Aliidongia dinghuensis: one gene and its partners. The protein of the gene in region 3 interacts with the protein of the main gene of each other region in a pairwise test. Links are inferred from orthologs where the notes say so. Each region holds a gene or a part of one and is shown on either strand. Other genes may lie near its edges. The genes, in order: IEY58_RS12685, sfsA, IEY58_RS08665 and IEY58_RS23770.

What was found.
Region 1: the proteins of IEY58_RS08665 (region 3) and IEY58_RS12685 interact in binary tests that used the Escherichia coli proteins (3 or more experiments, as listed by UniProt). The link is inferred for Aliidongia dinghuensis from one-to-one orthologs.
Region 2: the proteins of IEY58_RS08665 (region 3) and sfsA interact in binary tests that used the Escherichia coli proteins (3 or more experiments, as listed by UniProt). The link is inferred for Aliidongia dinghuensis from one-to-one orthologs.
Region 4: the proteins of IEY58_RS08665 (region 3) and IEY58_RS23770 interact in binary tests that used the Escherichia coli proteins (3 or more experiments, as listed by UniProt). The link is inferred for Aliidongia dinghuensis from one-to-one orthologs.

The regions. Positions count from the first base shown.
Region 1 is NZ_BMJQ01000006.1:76,776-81,940, forward strand. What follows is about bases 874-3,873. They hold IEY58_RS12685 (LytR/AlgR family response regulator transcription factor), read right to left. Parts: upstream 2,752-3,873; coding sequence 1,996-2,751; downstream 874-1,995. Other genes in these bases: IEY58_RS12680 (energy transducer TonB), read right to left, coding at 874-1,357; IEY58_RS12690 (sensor histidine kinase), read right to left, coding at 2,748-3,854. Outside these bases: IEY58_RS12670 (FecR family protein), read right to left, coding at 1-90; IEY58_RS12675 (RNA polymerase sigma factor), read right to left, coding at 181-660; more of IEY58_RS12680, read right to left, coding at 749-873; IEY58_RS12695 (TonB-dependent receptor), read right to left, coding at 3,988-5,165. UniProt on the Escherichia coli protein: Member of the two-component regulatory system BtsS/BtsR, which is part of a nutrient-sensing regulatory network composed of BtsS/BtsR, the low-affinity pyruvate signaling system YpdA/YpdB and their respective target proteins, BtsT and YhjX.
Region 2 is NZ_BMJQ01000016.1:82,376-87,517, forward strand. What follows is about bases 903-3,879. They hold sfsA (DNA/RNA nuclease SfsA), read right to left. Parts: upstream 2,754-3,879; coding sequence 2,052-2,753; downstream 903-2,051. Other genes in these bases: radC (RadC family protein), read right to left, coding at 903-1,135; map (type I methionyl aminopeptidase), read right to left, coding at 1,146-1,979; IEY58_RS26205 (competence/damage-inducible protein A), read left to right, coding at 2,851-3,633; IEY58_RS26215 (hypothetical protein), read right to left, coding at 3,845-3,879. Outside these bases: IEY58_RS26185 (GFA family protein), read right to left, coding at 51-278; more of radC, read right to left, coding at 419-902; more of IEY58_RS26215, read right to left, coding at 3,880-4,075; IEY58_RS26220 (S1C family serine protease), read left to right, coding at 4,345-5,142. UniProt on the Escherichia coli protein: Binds to DNA non-specifically. Could be a regulatory factor involved in maltose metabolism.
Region 3 is NZ_BMJQ01000004.1:85,078-90,165, forward strand. The notes cover bases 1,444-4,366. They hold IEY58_RS08665 (glutamate-5-semialdehyde dehydrogenase), read right to left. Parts: upstream 3,592-4,366; coding sequence 2,296-3,591; downstream 1,444-2,295. Other genes in these bases: rsfS (ribosome silencing factor), read right to left, coding at 1,444-1,504; IEY58_RS34325 (hypothetical protein), read left to right, coding at 1,444-1,594; IEY58_RS08660 (nicotinate-nucleotide adenylyltransferase), read right to left, coding at 1,628-2,332; proB (glutamate 5-kinase), read right to left, coding at 3,605-4,366. Also shown: IEY58_RS08645 (MFS transporter), read left to right, coding at 1-676; 23S rRNA (pseudouridine(1915)-N(3))-methyltransferase RlmH, read right to left, coding at 687-1,145; more of rsfS, read right to left, coding at 1,178-1,443; more of IEY58_RS34325, read left to right, coding at 1,424-1,443; more of proB, read right to left, coding at 4,367-4,726; GTPase ObgE, read right to left, coding at 4,734-5,088. UniProt on the Escherichia coli protein: Catalyzes the NADPH-dependent reduction of L-glutamate 5-phosphate into L-glutamate 5-semialdehyde and phosphate. The product spontaneously undergoes cyclization to form 1-pyrroline-5-carboxylate.
Region 4 is NZ_BMJQ01000013.1:202,208-207,245, reverse strand. What follows is about bases 740-3,612. They hold IEY58_RS23770 (sulfate/molybdate ABC transporter ATP-binding protein), read right to left. Parts: upstream 2,763-3,612; coding sequence 1,716-2,762; downstream 740-1,715. Other genes in these bases: cysT (sulfate ABC transporter permease subunit CysT), read right to left, coding at 3,600-3,612; cysW (sulfate ABC transporter permease subunit CysW), read right to left, coding at 2,771-3,610; IEY58_RS23775 (methyl-accepting chemotaxis protein), read right to left, coding at 740-1,585. In the rest of the region: more of IEY58_RS23775, read right to left, coding at 1-739; more of cysT, read right to left, coding at 3,613-4,406; IEY58_RS23755 (sulfate ABC transporter substrate-binding protein), read right to left, coding at 4,550-5,038. UniProt on the Escherichia coli protein: Part of the ABC transporter complex CysAWTP involved in sulfate/thiosulfate import. Responsible for energy coupling to the transport system.

The DNA of each region.
Region 1 (5,165 bases), on a different replicon or contig from region 3:
CTTGGTGGCATTGCCGAGGCCGATGCGCGTCACCCAAGCCAGCGCCTCGCGCTGCAACATCTCCTCCCGCCGGTCGTCCGCCTCGATCATCACCCGATATCCTTGCCGACCGCCCCCCGCCATGCGGCGCGGGGACGTTCTTTACTTAAGACGATATGAGATCGCGAAAGCCGCATCGCCTTATGAAAGATTCTTGGCAAGGAACTCTTCGCAAAATTCGAGCGCCCTTTGCAGCTCGATCTGCACGAGCCGGGTGGAGATGTTGAGTCGCCTGGCGATCTCGGCTTGCGGGAGCCGCTCGAAGCGGGCGGCGACCATGATCATGCGCTGCCGCGGCGTCAGGAGGTCCAGCGCGCGGACAAGCGCCTCCAGCGAGGAGCGCCCTTCCGCCACCTGCTCTGGCCCCGGATTCTCATCGATAAGCTCGTAGAGCGCCGATTCGTCGACACGCTCCGCCCGTCGATTCTCGGTCCGCCAACGATCGCGCGCCAAGTTGACGGCCACGGCGAGAATATAGGTCGCGGGATTGCGAAGCGCACTGACCCCGTCGGGGCGATCCATCCTGAGATAGAGCTCATGCAACGTCTCGTGCGCCGCGTCGGCCGAGCCGAGACGCCGGGTAAGCCGCCGCCGCAGGTCATCATATTGCTCGATGAGCAACTGCCGGAGGGAGACCCAGCTCGTCTCGGAATCCTGTCGGCTCATTCCCCATCACGATGTTCGGAAGCGACCCCGGCTTCCTTCGGCGTCAGTTCCCCGTCCCGGCGCAATCCTCCGCCCCGCCCGACGGATCGGGCGACAGGACCATGGTGACGGGCTGCGGCATGTCCGCCGGAGGTTCCTCAGTAAAGGAGAGATGTGTCAGAATATCGATGATCACCGCATCGCGGACCGAATTTCCGGTTGAGCTCAGCAGCACCGGATGCTCGACCGCGCCGGTGGGGCCGATCCGCATCTGCATCGCCATCCGGAACCGGCCCGGACGTGTCTCGGGATGCCGGCACATTGCGGCCAGTATGCCGGCCTGGACGTTGCCCAGGAAATGATCGAAATCGGCGACGGGCCGGACCTTCCGGACCGGCGGCGCTGCCGCCGCGGCGGGTACCAGCGTAAAGGCCCGGTCCTCGGTATAGTCGAAATCGAGGCCGGAGCCCGACAGCAGCAGCCGCAGCGCAACCTCGGGCGCGTACGTCCCCTTGACCACCGTGGAGCGCCGGCCCTCCGTCATCCGCGTCTCGTAGAGCACCTGCACGCGGCTCGCGGCACCGTAGGCATCAAGCGCCGCCTCGAGCGGCTCCGCCGGAATATCGAAGGCCACGGGTGACGTCGGCATGTCGGCCGCGCCCGCGTCCTGCATGAGCATGGCACCCGTAAGACACACGCTCGTCACCAGAAAGAAAGCGCGACCGAACGCCTTGGCATCCCGGCAGAAATGCCGTCCGACAGTATTACGGGAAGCCGCCAAGGAACTTCGCTCCGGAGAGAAGCCTCTCAACAATAGCATTCGACCTTAGGGGCCATCCTTTACATTCCCGTGTCACTGGCCCGTGTCACCGGCCCGTGTCACTGGCCCGTGTCACTGGCCCGTGTCACCCGAACGCAGACCGGCGGCATTTCGTCGATGCCAGCCGGTTCTTTGTCGACGCCGCCGCCATCCGTGGAAGGCTGATGGCGCTCCGTCGAACTGGAGAGGACGTGGCCAGGCCAGCGTCCTACGGTCTTGATCGCCGATTAAAGCGCGGTGCGGCCACTCGGGAAAAGAACGCCCCGGATGCCAGCTCCCCGCCTTCGCCCGGATCAAGCATCGGAGGACGTCATGCCCGCTCATCTGACTTACCGCCTCTACGCCTATTTCGTGAAATTCGTCGCGGCCACGGCGGCAACACTGATCACGGCCGTCCTGTTTACGGGCGGCGCCAGCCTTTAATACCGCGCTGCCGTCCTGAAGACTTGGACGGCGGCGTGGCGGCCGGGCGAGTCGCGGCGCCCGGCCGGCTACCGTTCGACCATGGCGCGGGCATTCTGCAAATAGGTCCGGCCAACACGCAGCACGCGCCCGTCCCTGAGCTCCACCAGCCATCCGCCCTCACCGTCCCGCTTGAAACCTGCGATCCGGTCGCGCCGCACAATCGTCGAGCGGTGCAGCCGTACGAATTCCGCGGGATCGAGCCGGCGTTCGAGCTCGCCGATCGTCTGGTGCAGCAGGTACGAGCGCTGGCCGATATGAAGCCGCATATAGTCGCGCTCGGCCTCGATGAGCTCGATGTCGGCCGCCAGGACGCGGATGATCTCGGCTCGATAAGGGACCCAGAATTCCCGTGCCCAGGGCGAAGGCGGCAGGCGGGGGGGCGCCGCGCCCGCATCGGTCCGATGCTCGATCTGGGCGCGTACGCGCGCGATGGCCCGTTCGAGCCGACCGAGTTCGACCGGCTTCAGCAGATAATCAACCGCCGCCACGTCAAAGGCATCGACGGCGAAATGGTCGAAGGCGGTAACGAAGATGACGGCGCTGGGCGTGCCGGCGCCCTCCAGCGCGCGGGCGACGCCAAGCCCGTCCAGCCCGGGCATGGCGATGTCCAGCAGCAGCAGGTCGGGAGAGAGCGCCTCGGCAAGACGGAGCGCCGCGGCGCCGTCCATGGCCGTGCCGATCAGATGTAGTTCCGGCAGGCGGGCGCACAGGATCTGCAGCCGCTCGATGGCGAGCGGTTCGTCATCGGCGATCAGCGTCCGGAGCGCTCGCGGTCCGGTCATGCCGGCCTCAGCGGCAGCACGAGATCGACGCGGAAACCGCCACCGGGCCGTGCGCCGTAGCGGCACTCGGCGTTGCCGTCGAAGCGTGCGGCGAGACGGTCGCAGACATTCCTGAGCCCGACGCCGTGGCCATCGGCCTCGGCGGCGACCGGTTCGCTGGAAGTGCCGCCGTCATCCTCGACAGTCAGATGCAGTCGGCCGGCCTCGCCATGGGCGCGGATCGCGACGGTTACGGGACGGCTGCTCCGGCTGACGCCGTATTTGATCGCGTTCTCGACCAGCGGCTGCAGGATCAGCCCCGGCACCGAGGCGCCCGCCGCCTCCGGTGCAATCTCGAAACGGGCGAGCAGCCGATCCGGGAAACGGACCTTCTCGATGTCGAGATAGAGCTGCTGCATGCGGATTTCCTCGGCAAGCGGCACATCCTCGGCCGGATCGGCGGTCAGGCTCGCGCGGAAGAACGCCGCGAGGTTGGTGATCATCCGCTCGGCTTCGTCCGTGCGCCCGCGCAGGACGAGGGTCGAGAGCGAGTTCAGCGTATTGAACAGGAAATGCGGGTTGATCTGGTAGCGCAGCGCCCTCAGCTGTGCCGCCTGCGCCTCGGTGCGGTAGCGCGCGGCGCGGCGCTCGGCTTGGCGGACGCGGGATGCATACATCAGTGCCACATGCAGCACGGCCCAAGAGGCGATGAAGAAGTACCAGGTGACCGCAGAGTCCCCGATCATGGCCCCCGGCCCCATATGTTCCGAGGGATATCGGGCGATCTCCTGGAGCACCTTCTCCGAGGGCCGCACGATATAGAAGGCGGCATAATTAACCGCGGCATAGGCAATGGAAACCGGGACCGAGGCCAGGAAGGCAACCGTGACCAGGACGTGCATCCGGCTACGCTCGAAGCGGCGCAGCACCAGATAGAGGATGAAGGTGAAGCCGATGCCGAACAGGCTGACCACCGCGCGCCGGCCCATCGCGGAGAGCTGGTCCGGCGCCCCTTCGATCGCCCAGCGCAGCGTGTTCAGCAGGAAATAGAAGGCCCAGAAACCGACGATCGACAGGAGCGACGATCGGCGGTCGAGCTGGGCATCGGATGTGCTGTTCGCCATGTCGCCTTTTATAGCGCGCCCAGGGGCTTCCGGGCAGCGTGCTGGTCGAAGCCGGCCGCGGGTTCGTCGAAACGAGCGCGCCGGGCGCCAAAATCCGCAGGCGGCCGGCTTCTCCGCGCATCAACAAGCTGCGTCAGAAAGAGATCCTCATACCGCCATAGGCGGCGATCGGCGCGGCCGGGCTCTGGAACCGATTGTCGACCCCGGCGCCGTTGGCGACTGCGGTCGCCGGAATGCCTGGTGCGCCAATTCCCGTCGGGTTACCGAGCACGCCAAAGGTCGCATACCGCGCGTTGATCGCATTGTCGACCGTGACGAAGAATTGCAGATTCTCAGTGAGCTGATAGGTCGAATGGAGATTGACGACGACGTAGTCCGGGATCGGCACCAGTTGGTTCGACTCGTCGCCCCGATAGAATTGCTCGCCGACATAGGAGACGGTGGCCCCGACGTTCCAGCCATCGAGCACGCGATAGTCGGCGCCGAACTTGATCCGGTTCTGCGGAATGCCGGGAAGGTGATCGCCGGGTTTGACCTGGATATTCCCGTTGGCGTCCTGCGACGGGTTCGAGGCCGAGGGAAGTGTCAGTGACGATTGAAAAGTCGCGTCGACATAGCTGTAGCTGAGATAGGCCGAGAGCCGGTCCTCCTGGTATTTGACGCCGACCTCGGCGCCCTGGCGCCGCGTGCCGCCAATGTTCTGGAAGAAGCCGCTGCTGAGCGAGGTCGCGATCCCGTAGATGTCATCATCGACATCCGTGCGGTAAAGGCTTGCGTTCCAACTGAGCCGGCCCGGGCCAAGACCGACGGCCGCCAGTCCAGGCAGCGAAAGCCGGCCGCGCAGCCCGACCTCATAGGTATGGGAAACCACCTGCTTCAGGTTCGGCGGATCGCTCGCCAGTGATGACGGCAGCAAGCAGGGACGCAGAGGATTCGAGCATTCGATCTCGCTCGCCGTCGGCGTCCGGTTCGCCTCGGAATAGCCGAAATAGGCCGTCAGGTTGTCCGTCAGCTTGTCGGTAGCACCGATCGCCGGATTGAAGCGGCTATAGCGATTCTGGCCTGTGAGCTCATTGCCGAGCCGGTCGATCAGGTCGATCTGGGCGACATTGAACCGGCCGCTGGTGGTGACCGCCAAGGCCGGCGTCACGTTCAGCGTGTCAGTCGCATAGACGCTGTAATAGCTGTCATTGTCCCCGAGGCTGACCGGTGTCGCGTTGAATGGCGTGTCTTCGGGCGTCGCGACGAAGAAGCCGGAATAGCCCACTCGCAGCGCGCTGTTGATGGTGCCGAGCTCAACGCTCGACTGGA
Region 2 (5,142 bases), on a different replicon or contig from region 3:
CAAAATAGATTATGCCGGAGCACGCGTCTTTCGTCGCGCCAATTCGGCCGCTAGAACGACCGCCCGTCGTACTCGATCATCGCGACCGACGCGGGATCGACGCCGTCGAGGCAGCGGATGTTGATATAGACCTTCCGCCCCGGCCCCTCGACGGCATCCTCGCCAAATGGATAAATGCGGCAGGTCCGGCAGAAGCGATGCGCGATCGTCTGCTTGCCAAAGAGGTAGCGACCGATGTCGTTCGCCCAGGTCGTGACGCGGAGGTGCTCATGCGGCACCGCCCACAGCACTGCCGCCTTGCGGCTGGTGGTTGGCGGTCACGGTATTTCCTCGTCCAGGGCGGTTCATGCCCCAAGGACGCCGCAGCCCCGCCCGCCCCGACATCGGCCCCGCGAGATTTTTCTACATTAGCCTCAGTCTACATGAGACCTAGGCCCTTGAGGCTCGCATGGCCCGAGCGGCCGATCACCAGGTGGTCGTGCAGGTCGATGCCGAGCGTGGCGCAGGCGGCCTGGACCGCGCGGGTCATGTCGACGTCGGCGCGGGACGGCGTCGGGTCGCCCGAGGGATGGTTGTGCACCATGATGATGGCCGAGGCACCGAGCTCGAGCGCGCGCTTCACCACCTCGCGCGGATAGACCGGCGCGTGGTCGATCGTGCCGGTCTGCTGCACCTCGTCGGCGATGAGCGCGTTCTTGCGGTCGAGGAACAGCAGGCGGAACTGCTCGATCGGCGCCCGTGCCATGGCGGCCCGGCAATAATCGACGACCCGGTCCCAGGACGAGAGCACCGGCGCCGCGCGCACCTCGTGCTGCAGCACGCGCTCGACCCCGGCCTGGATCGCCTTCAGGGCCACGACCGAAGCCTCACCCATCTCGGGCACCGCCAGCAATGCCGGGATGTCGGCGCCGATCACGCCGGCGAAGCTGCCGAAGCGCGCGAGCAGCGCCTTGGCCAACGGCTTCGTGTCCTGGCGCGGCTTCGCCTGGAACAGGATTAGTTCGAGGAGTTCATAGTCGGGCAGTGCCGCCGGCCCGGCTTCGAGGAACCGGGCGCGCAAGCGCTGGCGATGGCCGAGATAGCCGGGCTTCGCCGCGCCCTCGTCCCCCTCGCCCCCCGCCTGGGCGTCGCCCATGTTTGGATCGTCAGGCCGAATAGGGCGGCTTGGTATAGCCGGCCGGCGACAGCGTGAAGATCTCGCAGCCCTCGGCCGTGACGCCGATCGTATGCTCGAACTGGGCCGACAAGGACTTGTCCTTGGTAACCGCGGTCCAGCCGTCGGCCAGCACCTTCACCTCGTAACGGCCGGCGTTGATCATCGGCTCGATCGTGAAGAACATGCCCTCCTTCAGGACCGGGCCTTCGTTCGGCCGGCCATAGTGCAGCACGCTCGGCGAGGCGTGGAACACGCGGCCGATGCCATGGCCGCAGAAGTCGCGCACGACCGAGAAACGCTGCGCCTCGGCGAAGCTCTGGATGGCATGGCCGATGGCGCCGAGGCGCGCGCCCGGCTTGACCGCGGCGATGCCCAGCATCATGGCCTCATAGGTGACGTCGACCAGCCGGCGCGCCTTCAGCGGCACCTTGTCGCCGACCAGGAACGTGCGGCTCGTGTCGCCATACCAGCCGTCGAGGATGACCGTGATGTCGATGTTGGCAATGTCGCCGTCCATGAGCTTGCGCTCGCCCGGAATGCCGTGGCAGACGACGTGGTTGATCGAGATGCAGGTCGCCTTCGGATAGCCGCGATAATTGAGCGGCGCCGGGATCGCCTTGTGATCGACGATGAATTCGTGACAGAGGCGATCGAGTTCGCCCGTGGAGACACCCGGCTTCACGAACGGCGTGATATAGTCCAGCACCTCGGCCGAGAGCTTGCCGGCCTTGCGCATCCAGGCGAAATCCTCGGGCGCATGCAGCTTGATGCGCGCTTCCTCGGCATAACTGCGGTCGCTGAGCGCCAGATCCGTCATCGTCATCCTTCAATTCCAAGGGCCTAGGCGACCCCATCACGCCCCACGCGAGGGCCCATCATGCCGCGTCGTGGCCGTCTAGGCCAGCAACTCCAATTTCCGTGCGATCCGGATGCCTTCGATCGTGACCCGGCAGCTGTAGACCAGCACCTCGACCCCGGCCGCGATCGCCACCTTGAGGCCGGCATGGTAGGTCGGATCGAAATCTTCGGCCGTCCGGAACCGGTCGCAATCGTCGCGCTGCACGACGAACAGCATTACGGCGCGAGCGCCGCCGGCCACCATGTCGGCCAGTTCCAGAAGATGCTTCGCCCCACGCTGGGTGACGCAGTCCGGAAATTCCGCAAGCCCGTCGCCGCGGCTCAGATGGACGTTCTTGACCTCAACATAGCAGGTGGGACGCCCTTCCGCCTCCAACAACAGATCGATACGCGAGTTGCGGCCGTAGCGTACCTCGCGCCGGAGCGAGCCGTAGCCGGCAAGCTCCGGGATGACCCCGGTCCGGATCGCCTCTTCGGCGAGCAGGTTCGGCCAGCTCGTGTTGATGCCGACGAGCCCGTCGCCGACCCGCACCAGCTGCCACGACCAGGCGAGCTTGCGCTTCGGGCCCGGCGCTGGTGACAGCCAGACCTCACCGCCCTCAGGGGCAACGCCCAGCATGGCGCCGGGATTGGCGCAATGGGCGACGACAAGCTCGCCGCTCTCGAGCAGCACGTCGGCGAGAAAGCGCTTGTAGCGGCGGACGAGCTGGCCTCGCACCAGCGGAGCGGGAAAATCCATGGCCGCCCCCGTGTAATGATTTCGTCCTCATGCCGCAAGCGCGGGACACAGCTCGTCCCTTGCAGCACCGCTGGACCTGGCCTAGCTTCTAGCAACCATGACCGAACCCGCCCCCGCCGCCGTCACCGCCTGTCTCGTGATCATCGGCAACGAGATCCTGTCGGGCCGGACCCAGGACATCAATCTCAACTACATCGCCCGCGGCTTGACCGAGGTCGGCGTTCAGCTCACCGAGGCGCGCGTCATCCCGGACGTGCGCGAGACCATCATCGCGACCATCAACGAGGTGCGGGCGAAATACGACTACGTCTTCACCACCGGCGGCATCGGCCCGACCCATGACGACATCACGGCCGAGTGCGTCGCCGCCGCGTTCGGCGTCGACCTGATCCTGCATCCGGAGGCGAAGCGCCGGCTCGAGGCGCACTATTCCGCGCGCGGCATCGAGTTCAACGAGGCGCGCCGGCGCATGGCCCATGTGCCGGACGGGGCCTCCCTCATCGACAATCCGGTCTCGACGGCGCCGGGCTTCCGCATCGGCAACGTCCATGTCATGGCCGGCGTGCCCAAGATCATGCAGGCGATGTTCGACGGCATCCGCCACGGCCTCAAGGGCGGGCCCAAGATGCTGTCGCGCACGATCACCTGCGGCCTGGCCGAGGGCACGGTCGCCCATGACCTGGGGCTGATCCAGGCGGACTATCCGGCGGTCGAGATCGGCTCCTACCCGTTCTGGACCGGCGGCGGCGGCTTCGGCGTCTCGCTCGTGCTGCGCAGCACCGACCCGGTGGCGCTGGCACACGCCGGCGAGGCGGTCATCGCCATGATCCGCGGCTTCGGCGGCGAACCCGTCGAACGCGAGCCCGAGATCAAGGAATAGCGCCGGTTGCCCGGCGTGCGGGCTGATGCTACTGCTCTCGCCCGAGCGAGGACGTGGTGGAACCGGTAGACACCTCAGACTTAAAATCTGACGCCTTCGGGCATGCGGGTTCGAGTCCCGCCGTCCTCACCAGCTAGTCCGCCGGCTCGATATCCGCGAGCGATCGGATCGCATCAGGCCGACCAATCTCGTGCCGAGCAGCGAGGGCGCCCTATCCAGCCGAAGCCTGGGTGCCGTCCTTCACGCGCTTGCACACCGTCTTCACATAGGTGTCGTCGCGGCCGGCGAAGGCGGAGGTGGCGAATTGCGCCTGACCCCCGATGCCGTTGCAGTCGAGCTCCGAGGTGGCGGGGCGCTGGACCAGATCGATCGCGGTGTCGGCATTGCAGGCGTCATGATCGACGCTGGCGGCGCAGACGAGAATCATCAGGACAAAATGCATCAGGCAATCCAAGCGGAAGTAGGGCCGAATGCGCTTCCGGCGATTGCCTCCCCCACAATGGATCCTCTGCCGAGATCCATGTCCTTATTGTGCATCGCACCATAAGGGACTGCAAGCGCCTATCGAACGAGTAGCTATGTCGAGGGGGCTGTGCCCGGCTCGCCCGACGCGCCCGGATCTTGCGCCCGGCGGCCCGTCTTCATAGCTATTTGAAAGGAGTATGGGTTCCGCCGCCGCGGCCTCAAGTTTCGCCCTGCCAGGATGAGAACATGGATATAGGCCCCATTTTCCGGTCGATCGTGGCCGTCCGATCCTCAGTCCCGGACGACGCCTTCACGGCGACGACGCTCGGCACCCGGCGCGAGGGCAGCGGTGTGGTCATCCGGGAAGACGGCCTGGTGCTGACGATCGGCTATCTGATCGCCGAGGCCGACGAGGTCTGGCTGACGCGTCACGATGGCCACGTCGTCCCGGCCTACGCTCTGGCCTATGACCAGGAGACCGGCTTCGGCCTGGTGCAGCCGCTGGGTGACCTCGGCCTGCCCGCGTTGCCGCTTGGCGACGCGACCGCTGCCAAGGTCGGCGACCCGGTCCTGCTGGCCGACGGCAGCGGCCGGTTCGTCCAGGCGAGCATCCTCGCCAAGCAGGAATTCGCCGGCTATTGGGAATATCTGCTGGACGAGGCGATCTTCACCGCGCCGGCCCATCCCTGGTGGGGCGGCGCCGCGCTCATCGATGCGGGCGGCAGGCTCTTGGGCATCGGCTCGCTTCGCCTGGAAATGAGCGGGGACGGCGAGAGCGCGGATATCAATATGATCGTGCCCATCAACCTGCTGCCGCCCATTCTCGACGACATGGTCACGCGGGGTCAGGCGGACCGGACGCCGCGCCCCTGGCTCGGCATCTTTTCCGCCGAGAGCAGCGGCAAGGTCGTGGTCATGAGCGTCACCGACGGCGGACCGGCCGCGCGCGCCGGCTTGCGCCAAGGAGACATCATCTCGGACGTGCGGGACGGCCATGTCGACGGCCTCGCGGATTTCTACCGCAAGCTCTGGCAGAGCGGCCCC
Region 3 (5,088 bases):
CCAGCTCGCCGGCGGCGTTATCTTCCTGACCTTCCTTGCGACCTGCTTCCTGATCCGGGAGGAGCGGCGGCCCAAGGCGGAGCGGAAGGCGAGGGCCCAAGTCGGCTGGTCGTCGATCCCGGACGCGCGCCCAGTCGTCGCGATGCTGGCGACCGGCACGCTCCTGATGGTCGCCAACATGTCGATCGAGCCGATCATCACCGTCTATGTGGCCGAGCTCGTGCATGATGCGGCCCAGGTGACGCTCGTTGCGGGTGTCGTCATGTCGGCGGCAGCGCTCGGCAGCATCTTGTCCGCGGCCCGGCTTGGCCGGCTCGCCGATCGGATCGGCCATTGGAACGTGATCGTCGCGGCACTCGCCGTGTCGGCGCTGCTGCTGATACCTCAGGCGTTCGTGACCGCCGGCTGGCAGCTGATCCTGCTGCGCTTCCTTATGGGGCTGGCCTTGGGTGGGCTCTTGCCCTGCATCACCAGCGTCATCCGCCACAATGTGCCGGACGGCATCGCCGGGACCATGCTGGGCTATGCGACCTCGTCGCAATATGTCGGGCAGGTGGCGGGGCCGCTCATCGGCGGCTTCTTCGGCGGCCGGCTCGGCATGCCGTCGGTGTTCCTGGGCACAAGCGTCCTGATGGCGGCAGGGGCGGGCTACAACTGGCTGGTGCGGCGGCGCTAGGCGCTGCCGCTCATTCCCGATGATATGGGTGGCCGGCGAGAATGGTCTGGGCGCGGTAGAGCTGTTCGGCGACGAGGGCGCGCACCAGCATGTGCGGCCAGGTCTGCTTGCCGAGCGACAGCATGAGGTCGGCCCGCGCCCGCGCGACATCGCCATGGCCGTCGGCGCCGCCGATCAGGAAGGCCAAGTCCGCCACGCCCTGGTCGCGCCACTGGCCGATGCGCTCGGCAAAGGCCGGGCTGGCGAAGTCGCGGCCGCGCTCGTCGAGCAGCACGATCGTGCCCCCCTTGGGGACGGCGGCGAGCAGCAGCTCGGCCTCGCGCGCCTTGAGCTGGGCTGCGGGCAGCGGGCGCTTCTCCTCGACCTCGACAAGGGCCAAGGGCGGCGACAGGCGTTGAGCGTATTCGAGGAACAGGTCACGCGCCGGCCCCGGCTTGGCCCGGCCGACCGCGATCAATGTCGCGCGCATAGGCGCGGGCCTCGACGCTCAGGCATTGGCGCTCAGGCCCGATGGACGGCCTGCGGCAGCTCGCTGGGCCCGCTCCACATCTTCTCGAGCTTGTAGAACTCGCGCACTTCCGGCCGGAAGATGTGGATGATGACGTCGCCGGCGTCGAGCAGCACCCAGTCGCCCTGGGCCTTGCCTTCGACCGAGACGCGGCCCTGGCCCATGTCCTTGAGCTTGCTGGCGATCTGTTCGGCGAGCGCCGTCACCTGTCGGCTCGAGCGGCCGGAGGCGATCACCATATGGTCGGCGATCGAGGATTTGCCGCGCAGATCGATCGAGACGATCTCCTCGGCCTTGCCGTCGTCGAGGGTCGAAACGATGACGTCCAGCAGGGCCGGCGCGGCGGCGGCAACGGGTTCGGCTGCCTTGGGCTTCTTGGCGATGGTCTATCCCCTTCGGATACCTGGTAATGCTCGTTCTGGTACGGCTCGTTCCGGCGCCGGTCAGTGCCGTGCTCGTGGCGCGAAGACCGAGCGGCGCCGACGCACCCGGATGGCTGTCGCCGACAGCGGATCGAGCCGTGTCGCGAAAAACACCCAGGCCGGCGGCGGGGCCGATGCGAGGCGCCGAGCCGCCCCGGGAAACATCCGATAGCGCGCAAAACGACGCGCGGCCAAACTGCCGAGCGCTGCCAAAGAATAGGCCGGGCGGGCGAAAACCGCAATGGGCACAAGCTCGAAGATCCGGGTCCAGCGCTCCCAGCGATCGATCTGGCGCAAGTTGTCGGCGCCCATCAGCCAGACGAATCGTGTTGCCGGAAAGCGCTTCTTCAATGAAGCCAAAGTATCGGCCGTGTAACGGCTGCCCAGGGCTGCTTCGATATCCGTAACCCGGATATGCGAATGTTGCGCGACTTGAGCGGCCTGGGCGAGCCTCTCGTCGAGCGGCGCCATGCCCTCGACCGGCTTCAGCGGATTCTGCGGCGAGACGAGCCACCAGATCTCGTCGAGCTCGAGATGCTTCAGCGCCAGCAGGCTGATGTGGCGATGGCCGCGGTGCGCCGGGTTGAAGGAGCCGCCCAGCAGCCCGACCTTGCGGACACGGCGGTCACCCAGGGTCGGCGGCAGCGTGAGCGTGCCGGCGATCGCCCGGCGGGTCGGATGGGGAACGTTCAGGGTCGGATCTGCCCGGTGCCGCGCACGCGATATTTGTAGCTGGTGAGTTCCGCGACCCCGACTGGCCCACGCGCATGAAGCCGGCCGGTCGAGATGCCAATCTCGGCGCCCATGCCGAACTCGCCGCCGTCGGCGAACTGGGTCGAGGCGTTGTGGATGACGATGGCGCTGTCGACCCGGGCGAGGAAGCGCTCGGCGGCGGCCGCATCCTCGGTCACGATCGAGTCGGTGTGCTGCGAACCGTAGGCCGCGATATGGGCGATCGCCGCGTCGACGCCGTCGACGATGCGGACCGACAGGATCGGCGCCAGATATTCGGTCGACCAATCTTCCTCGGTCGCAGGCTTGACCCGATCGTCGAGCGCTTGGGTCGCGGCATCGCCGCGGATTTCGCAGCCGGCCGCGATCAGGTCGGCGAGGATCGGCACGAGATGGCTCGCCGCCACCGGCCGGTCGACCAGCAGCGTCTCGGCGGCGCCGCACACGCCGGTGCGCCGGAGCTTCGCGTTCAGGACGATCGCACGCGCTTTGGCGAGGTCGGCTGCCTTGTCGACATAGACGTGGCAGATACCGTCCAGATGCTTCAGCACCGGAATGCGCGCCTCGGCGGCAACCCGCTCGATCAGCGACTTGCCGCCGCGCGGGATGATCACGTCGATATATTGGTCGAGCCGCAGCATCAGGCCGACGGCGGCGCGGTCCTGGCTCGGCACGCGCTGGACCGCGTCGGCCGGCAACCCGGCCGCCTCGAGCCCGCGGGCAAGCGCCGCCAGGATCGCAGCCGAGGATTGCGCGCTCTCGCTGCCGCCGCGCAGGATCGCGGCATTGCCGGCCTTGAGGCAGAGGGCGGCGGCGTCCGCCGTTACGTTCGGCCGGCTCTCGTAGATGATGCCGATGACGCCCAGCGGCACGCGCACCTTCTCGATTTGGAGCCCGTTCGGCCGGCTCACGACCGAGTCGATGAGGCCGACCGGATCGGGCAAGGCGGCGACCTCTTCGAGCCCCACCGCCATCGCTTCGATGCGGCGCGGATCGAGCGTCAGCCGGTCGATCATGGCCGGCGTCATGGTGCGCCCGGTTGCGGTTGCGAGATCGCGCCGGTTGGCGGCGAGGATCAGCTCGGCATCGGCGCGTAGAGCCGCGGCGGCGGCACGGAGCGCCTCATTCTTGGCGTCGGTCGGGGCGTCGGCCAGCCGGGCGGCGGCGGCGCGGGCACGCCGGCCGAGCGCCGTCATCTCGGCCTCGAGGTTCCGATCTTCGGCGTTTTCCGTCCCGGCGAGGCTGACCGCCATCTGGTTAAGTCCTTTATCCCACGACAAGATCGTCGCGGTGGATGATCTCGTCCCGGCCACGGTAGCCCAGCAGAGTCTCGATTTCACCGCTTTTGTGACCGAGCAGCAGGGCAACGTCGGCGCTGGTGTAGGCCGAGAGCCCGCGGGCCACGACCTGGCCGTCGGGGCCGCGCACCAGGATCGCATCGCCGCGCTCGAAGGCGCCCTCGACCGCGACGACGCCGGCCGGCAGAAGGCTGCGCCCGGACTTGAGCGCCGTGACCGCGCCCCGATCGACGACGACCGTGCCCAAGGGCGCGACGCTGCCGGCGATCCAGCGCTTGCGCGCGGTCAGCGGCTCGGCTTGCGGCAGGAACCAGGTGACGCGGGCGCCCGACTCGATCGCGGCCAGCGGATGCTCGACGTCGCCGCGCGCGATCAGCATGCGGCAGCCGGCGGCCATGGCGATGCGCGCGGCGGCGAGCTTCGTCACCATGCCGCCCGAGCTCATGCCGGGCAACGGCGGGCCGGCCATCGCCTCGATCTCGGGCGTCAGCTCCGCGATCTCGGGCAGGTGGCGGGCGGTCGGATCGGTGCGCGGGTTCGCGGTATAGAGCCCGTCGATGTCGGACAGCAGCACGAGCGTGTCGGCCGAGATCATCTGCGCCACGCGCGCCGCGAGTCGGTCGTTGTCGCCGAAGCGGATCTCCGACGTCGTCACCGTGTCGTTCTCGTTGACCACAGGCACCACGCCCAGCGCCAGCAGCTGGTTGATGGTCGCGCGCGCGTTCAGGTGCCGGCGCCGGGCCTCGGTATCCTCGCGCGTCAGCAGGATCTGCCCGACCGGGATGTCATGGCGCGCCAGCGTCTCCTGATAGAGCTGGGCGAGCCGGATCTGGCCCACGGCAGCCGCGGCCTGCTTTTCTTCGAGCCGAGTCGGGCGATGGGCGAGGCCCAGGCCCGTGCGCCCGACGGCGATGGCCCCCGAGGTGACGATCAGCACTTCCTGGCCGCGCGCCCGGCAACGGGCGACATCGTCGGCGAGCGCATCGAGCCAGCGCCGGCGGATCTCGAGCGTCGCAGGATCGACCAGCAACGCCGAGCCGATCTTGACGATCAATCGTCGCGATTGGGCGAGGCGGTGCGGGCTCGTCATGGTCGTGCTAGACCGTGTCGAACTGGGCGCGCTGGGCCGCTTCGGCCGCCTCGCGCTTCGCCACCATCTCGGCGCGGAGCGCATGGAGCACGGCGGGGACACCTTGGCCGGTGGCGCCCGACAGCACAAAGACCGGCCGTTTCGACGAGCGCTTGAGCTTGGTCACCTTGGCCTTGAGCTCGTCCTCGGGAATCGCATCCGCTTTGTTGAGACCGATGACCTCGGGCTTGTCGATGAGGCCGGCGCCATAGGCCTTCAGTTCCTTGCGGATCATCTTGTAGGCGCCGAGCACGTCTTCTTCCGTGCCGTCGATCAGGTGCAGGATGACGGCGCACCGCTCGACATGGCCCAAGAACCGATGG
Region 4 (5,038 bases), on a different replicon or contig from region 3:
TGGTCTGGCCGGCGATGTCGGCGATCAGCCCCACGACCTCGCCGATCCGGTCGGTCGTTGCCGTGAGCGCGCGCACGACGTCGTCGGTCCGCCGCGCCTCCGCGGCAGCCTGGCGCGTGGCTGTCGCTGACTGCTCGACCCGCTGGCCGATCTCGCGGCTGGAGGCGCTCAGTTCCTCGACCGCGGCCGCGACAGCGCCGACGCTGTGGGCGGCGAGCTCGGCGGCCGACGCCACGCGCTCCGTCAGCGCCTGCGTCTCACCCGCCGTGCCGTGCATGCCCTGGGCGGTGCCGCGCAGGTCGCCTGCCGCGTGGCCGAGCGTCTCGACCATCACGCCGACGCGCTGTTCGAACTCCTTCGTGACGGCGGCGAGATGGGCGGCGCTCTCCAGCTTCGCGCGGGTTTCCGCCTCGGCCACGCGCCCGAGCCGCTCCGCCTCGGCCGAATGGCCGCGCAGCACCTCGACTGCCGTCGCCATGGCGCCGATCTCGTCGCTCCGGTCGCGGTAGGCGACGTCGAGCTCGAACTCGCCCCGAGCGATACGCGAGACGGTGTCGGTCATGGCCTGCACGGGTGCCACCAGGCGGCGCAGCAGGATCATGAGCGTGGCACCGACGATCGCGACCTCGCCCAGCACGATCAGCAGGGCGACGGTGAGCTTCGCCGCCGCATCGGCGCTTTCCGCCTCGCCAAGGCCGACCGCCTCGTCCATCGCCGCCTCGCGCACGGGCACGATATCGGTCAGCGCCGCGACGGTGAATTTGCGGTAATCGGCGTACGACATTCCCCAGTCGACATGATTGAGCGCGGCGTTGACCAGCGCCTGGTAGTGCGGCTCCGACTGTGCGAAGAAGCCGTCGCGCGCCCGGTCGCGGGCAGCGATGAGCCGGGCGCTCGGCCGGATCTGCTCAATGGTGACGAGCGCCCGCTCCCAGGCGCCGGCGATCCGGCCCGACAGGGCCATGGCCTTGGCGACGTCGTCGGGTGCGAAGGGCTTGCCGTTGATCCAGGGCGTCATGAGCGTGCTGCGCGCCCCGGCATTATCGCGCATCGCCATCATCTGGCTGCCCAGCTGGGCCAGCATGCCGATTGCCGGGTCGGCCTGGACGATGCCGGTCTCGAGCGCGCCGAGGCGCGCGCGGATGCGGTCGGCGAGACCGACGCGCGCCGCGAGCAATTCCTTCGGGAAGTTGGCGTCACGCGCGCCGAGCGGCTTCGCGATCGCGGCGGCCGTCTTGCCGCGCAGGTCCATGATGGTGTTGCGCGCGTCGTCGACGATCGCCAGCGAACCGGCGTCGGCCATCGTCACAGTGCTGCGGGCAAGCGCCTCGTCGGTTGCGGCCTTGGACTTCGCCAGCGCCTCGAGATTGGGCGTCTCGGCGAGCACCGCCTCCTGAAGCTGCCCGGATTCGATTGCGATCGTGGTGAGCACGCGCATGAGATCGCTCATGGCGCGTGCCTCCCGCGTCACGGTGCGGGCGTGGAGCCACTCAGCCGTCGCCGCGGAGGCCATCCAGCCCGAAACGCCGACGGCCGGTACGGCCAGCGCGGCGAGGCCGACCAAAAATAACGTGCGGATACGCATGTCTTCGCTCCAGGATCCCCGTCCCAGGGTGGCGCGATCACGGCGGCGCACCTGGCCCGGGACGAGCTCATCTATGGAGCAGCGGCGGCTTCCGGATGGTTAATGCCGCCGGCAAACGTCGGCCTATCCACTAGGCCCGTGGATAGACCCGCACCTGGCGGGGACGCCAGCGACACCGGTGCCCCTCGGCAAGCGCGTGGCGCCGGGCTTCCTCGACGCCGAGCTCCGCCGTCACCAGCGCGCCATCATGATCGAGCGTCAGGCGCGCACGAGGCCCGATGGCATGCAGATCGACGAGCATGCCGTCGAGCGCCGGCCCGTCGACAAAGGGGGCGAGCTCGACCTGATGCGGCCGGAACCAGGCGACGGCCGGGCCGTCAGGCAGGGCCACACCCTCGTCCAGGACCACGCTGCCCGCGCGGGCGACGCCGGCCGTGATCGTGCAGGGGATCTCGTTCGCATGGCCGAGGAAGCCGTAGACGAAGGGCGAGGCGGGTGCCGCATAGACGTCCGCCGGCGTGCCGACCTGCTCGATCCGGCCGGCGCGCATGACGACGATCCGGTCGGCGAGCTCCATCGCCTCTTCCTGGTCGTGGGTGACGAAGACGGTGGTGACGCCCAAGCGCCGGTGCAGCTCCTTCAGCCAGAGACGCAGCTCGGTCCTGACCTTGGCGTCGAGCGCGCCGAACGGCTCATCCAGCAGCAGGATCTTCGGCTCGACTGCCAGCGCGCGGGCGAGCGCCACGCGCTGCCGCTGGCCGCCCGACAGCTGCTGCGGATAGCGCTGGCCCAGGCCCGGCAGATGAACGAGCTCCAAGAGCTCCGCGACGCGGGCTGCGATCACGGCCTTGCCGGGCCGCCTGGAGCGCGGCCGGATCGTAAGGCCGAACGCGATATTGTCCGCGACGGTCATGTGCTTGAACAGCGCGTAATGCTGGAACACGAATCCCACGCCGCGCCGGTTGGGCGGCAGCGCCAGCGCGTCGGTCTCGCCGAAGTGCAAACTGCCGGCCTCGGGCGTCTCGAGCCCGGCCATCGTGCGGAGCAGCGTGGTCTTGCCTGAGCCGGATGGGCCCAAGAGCGCCAGGAATTCGCCGTCGGCGATCGTGAGATCGACGCCGGAAACGGCCGGCGTCGTGCCGTATCGGCAGACGATGCCGGAAATCTCGATCTGCATGGGTCCTCTTATCGGCCGGCGGTCGACGGATCGCCGCTGAGGCGCCATTCGAGCAGGCTCTTCGCGACCAGGGTCACGAGCGCCAGGAGCGCCAGCAGTGCAGCGACGGTGAAGGCCGCGGGCAGGTTGTACTCGTTATAAAGCACTTCGATGTGCAGCGGCATGGTGTTGGTCAGGCCGCGGATGTGGCCCGACACGACCGAGACGGCGCCGAACTCGCCCATCGCCCGCGCGTTGCTGAGCAGCACACCGTAGAGCAGGCCCCAGCGCACGTTCGGCAGTGTTACGCGGCGGAAGGTCTGCCAGCCGCTGGCGCCGAGCGTGAGCGCCGCTTCCTCCTCGTGCCGCCCCTGGGCTTCCATGAGCGGGATGAGCTCGCGCGCGACGAACGGCAAAGTCACGAACACGCTCGCCAACACGATGCCCGGCACGGCGAACACGATCTTGATGCCATGGGCCGAGAGCCAGGGGCCGAGCAGCCCCTGGGCGCCGAACACCAGCACATAGACGAGGCCCGAGACGACCGGGGAGATCGACAGCGGCAGGTCGATCAGGGTCACCAGCAGGCTGCGGCCGGGAAAGTCGAACTTGGCGATCGCCCAGGAGGCGGCGAGGCCGAAGACGAGGTTGAGCGGCACCGCGATACCGGCGATCAGCAGGGTGAGCCGGATCGCCGACTGGGCGTCCGGCTCCTGAAGGGCGGCGAGCGGTGCCGCGAGCCCCTCGCCGAGCGCGCGGGCGAAGACCAGCACGAGCGGCGCCACCAGAAAGACCAGCAGGATCAGGAAGGTGAGCGCGATCAGGCCCCCTGAGGCAAGGCGGTTTGGCGCGAGGCGGTTAGTGACCACGGCGATGCCGGTTCCAATATTGCAGCCCGTTGATCGCGAGCATGATCGCGAACGAGGCGACGAGCATCAGCGAGCCCAGGACGGAGGCGCCGAGCACGTCGAACTGCTCGAGCTTGACCACGATCAGCAGCGGCACGATTTCCGACAGGCCGGGCACGTTGCCGGCGATGAAGATGACCGAGCCGTATTCGCCGATGCCGCGGCCGAAGGCGAGGGTGAAGCCGGTCAAGAGCGCCGGCCAGAGCGCCGGCAGGATGACCCGGCGGAAGATCTGCCAGGATGTGGCGCCAAGCGTCGCCGCCGCTTCCTCGACGTCGCGGTCGAGGTCGGCCAGCACCGGCTCGACCGCGCGCACGACGAACGGCAGCCCGACGAAGGCGAGCGCCACGCCGATGCCGAGCGGCGTGAACGCGACGGGGATGCCGAGTGCGGCAAGCGGTGCGCCGAACCAGCCGGTCTCGGCATAGAGTTCGGTCAGCGCAATGCCGGCGACGGCGGTCGGCAGCGCGATCGGCAGGTCGACCAGCGCGTCGAGCAGGCGCCGGCCCCAGAAACGGTAGCGCACCAGCACCCAGGCGACGAGCAGGCCCAGGCCGACGTCGAACGTCGCCGTCAGGAACGAGATGCCGAAGCTGGCACGGAACGCGGCCTCGACGCGCGGCTGGGCCGCCTGGGCGACGAAACCGGCCCAGCCGATGCCGCTCGCGCGGAGGACCAGGGCCGCGAGCGGCAGCAGTACCACGATCGAGAGATAGGCGAGCGTGAATCCCAGCGTCACCGGCAGGCCCGGCAGCACCCGGCGGGATCGGCGACGGGGCGATGCACGGGTACGCGAAATCGCGCTGTCCGCCCGACCCTCACCCGGCTCGCGGGAGAGGGCAGGGGCGCGGCCCGTCAGGGCCGGGAAGGGTGAGGGCGCCGCCGCGGGATGGGCCTTCGTCATGGACCCGGCTTGTAGATCTGGTCGAACGTGCCGCCGTCGGCGAAATGCTTGGCCTGCGCCGCCTGCCAGCCGCCGAAGTCGTGGTCGATCGTCACCAGCTCAAGCTTGGGGAAGCGGTCGGCGTATTTCGCCGCGACCTCGGCCAGGCGCGGGCGGAAATAGTGCTTCGCCGCCAGTTCCTGGCCCTCCGGCGTATAGAGGAAGCGCAGGTAAGCCTCGGCGACCTTCGCGGTGCCGTGCTTCTGGGCGTTGGCGTCGACGACCGCGACCGTGGGCTCGGCCAGGATGCTGATCGACGGCACGACGATCTCGAGCCCCTCGCGGCTCATCTCCCGGCTGGCCAGGAACGCCTCGTTCTCCCAGGCGATCAGCACGTCGCCCTGCCGGCGCTGGGCGAAGGTGATCGTGGCACCGCGGGAGCCGGTGTCGAGCACGGGCACGTGCTTGAACAGGTCGGCGACGAACGCCTTGGCCTTCGCCTCGTC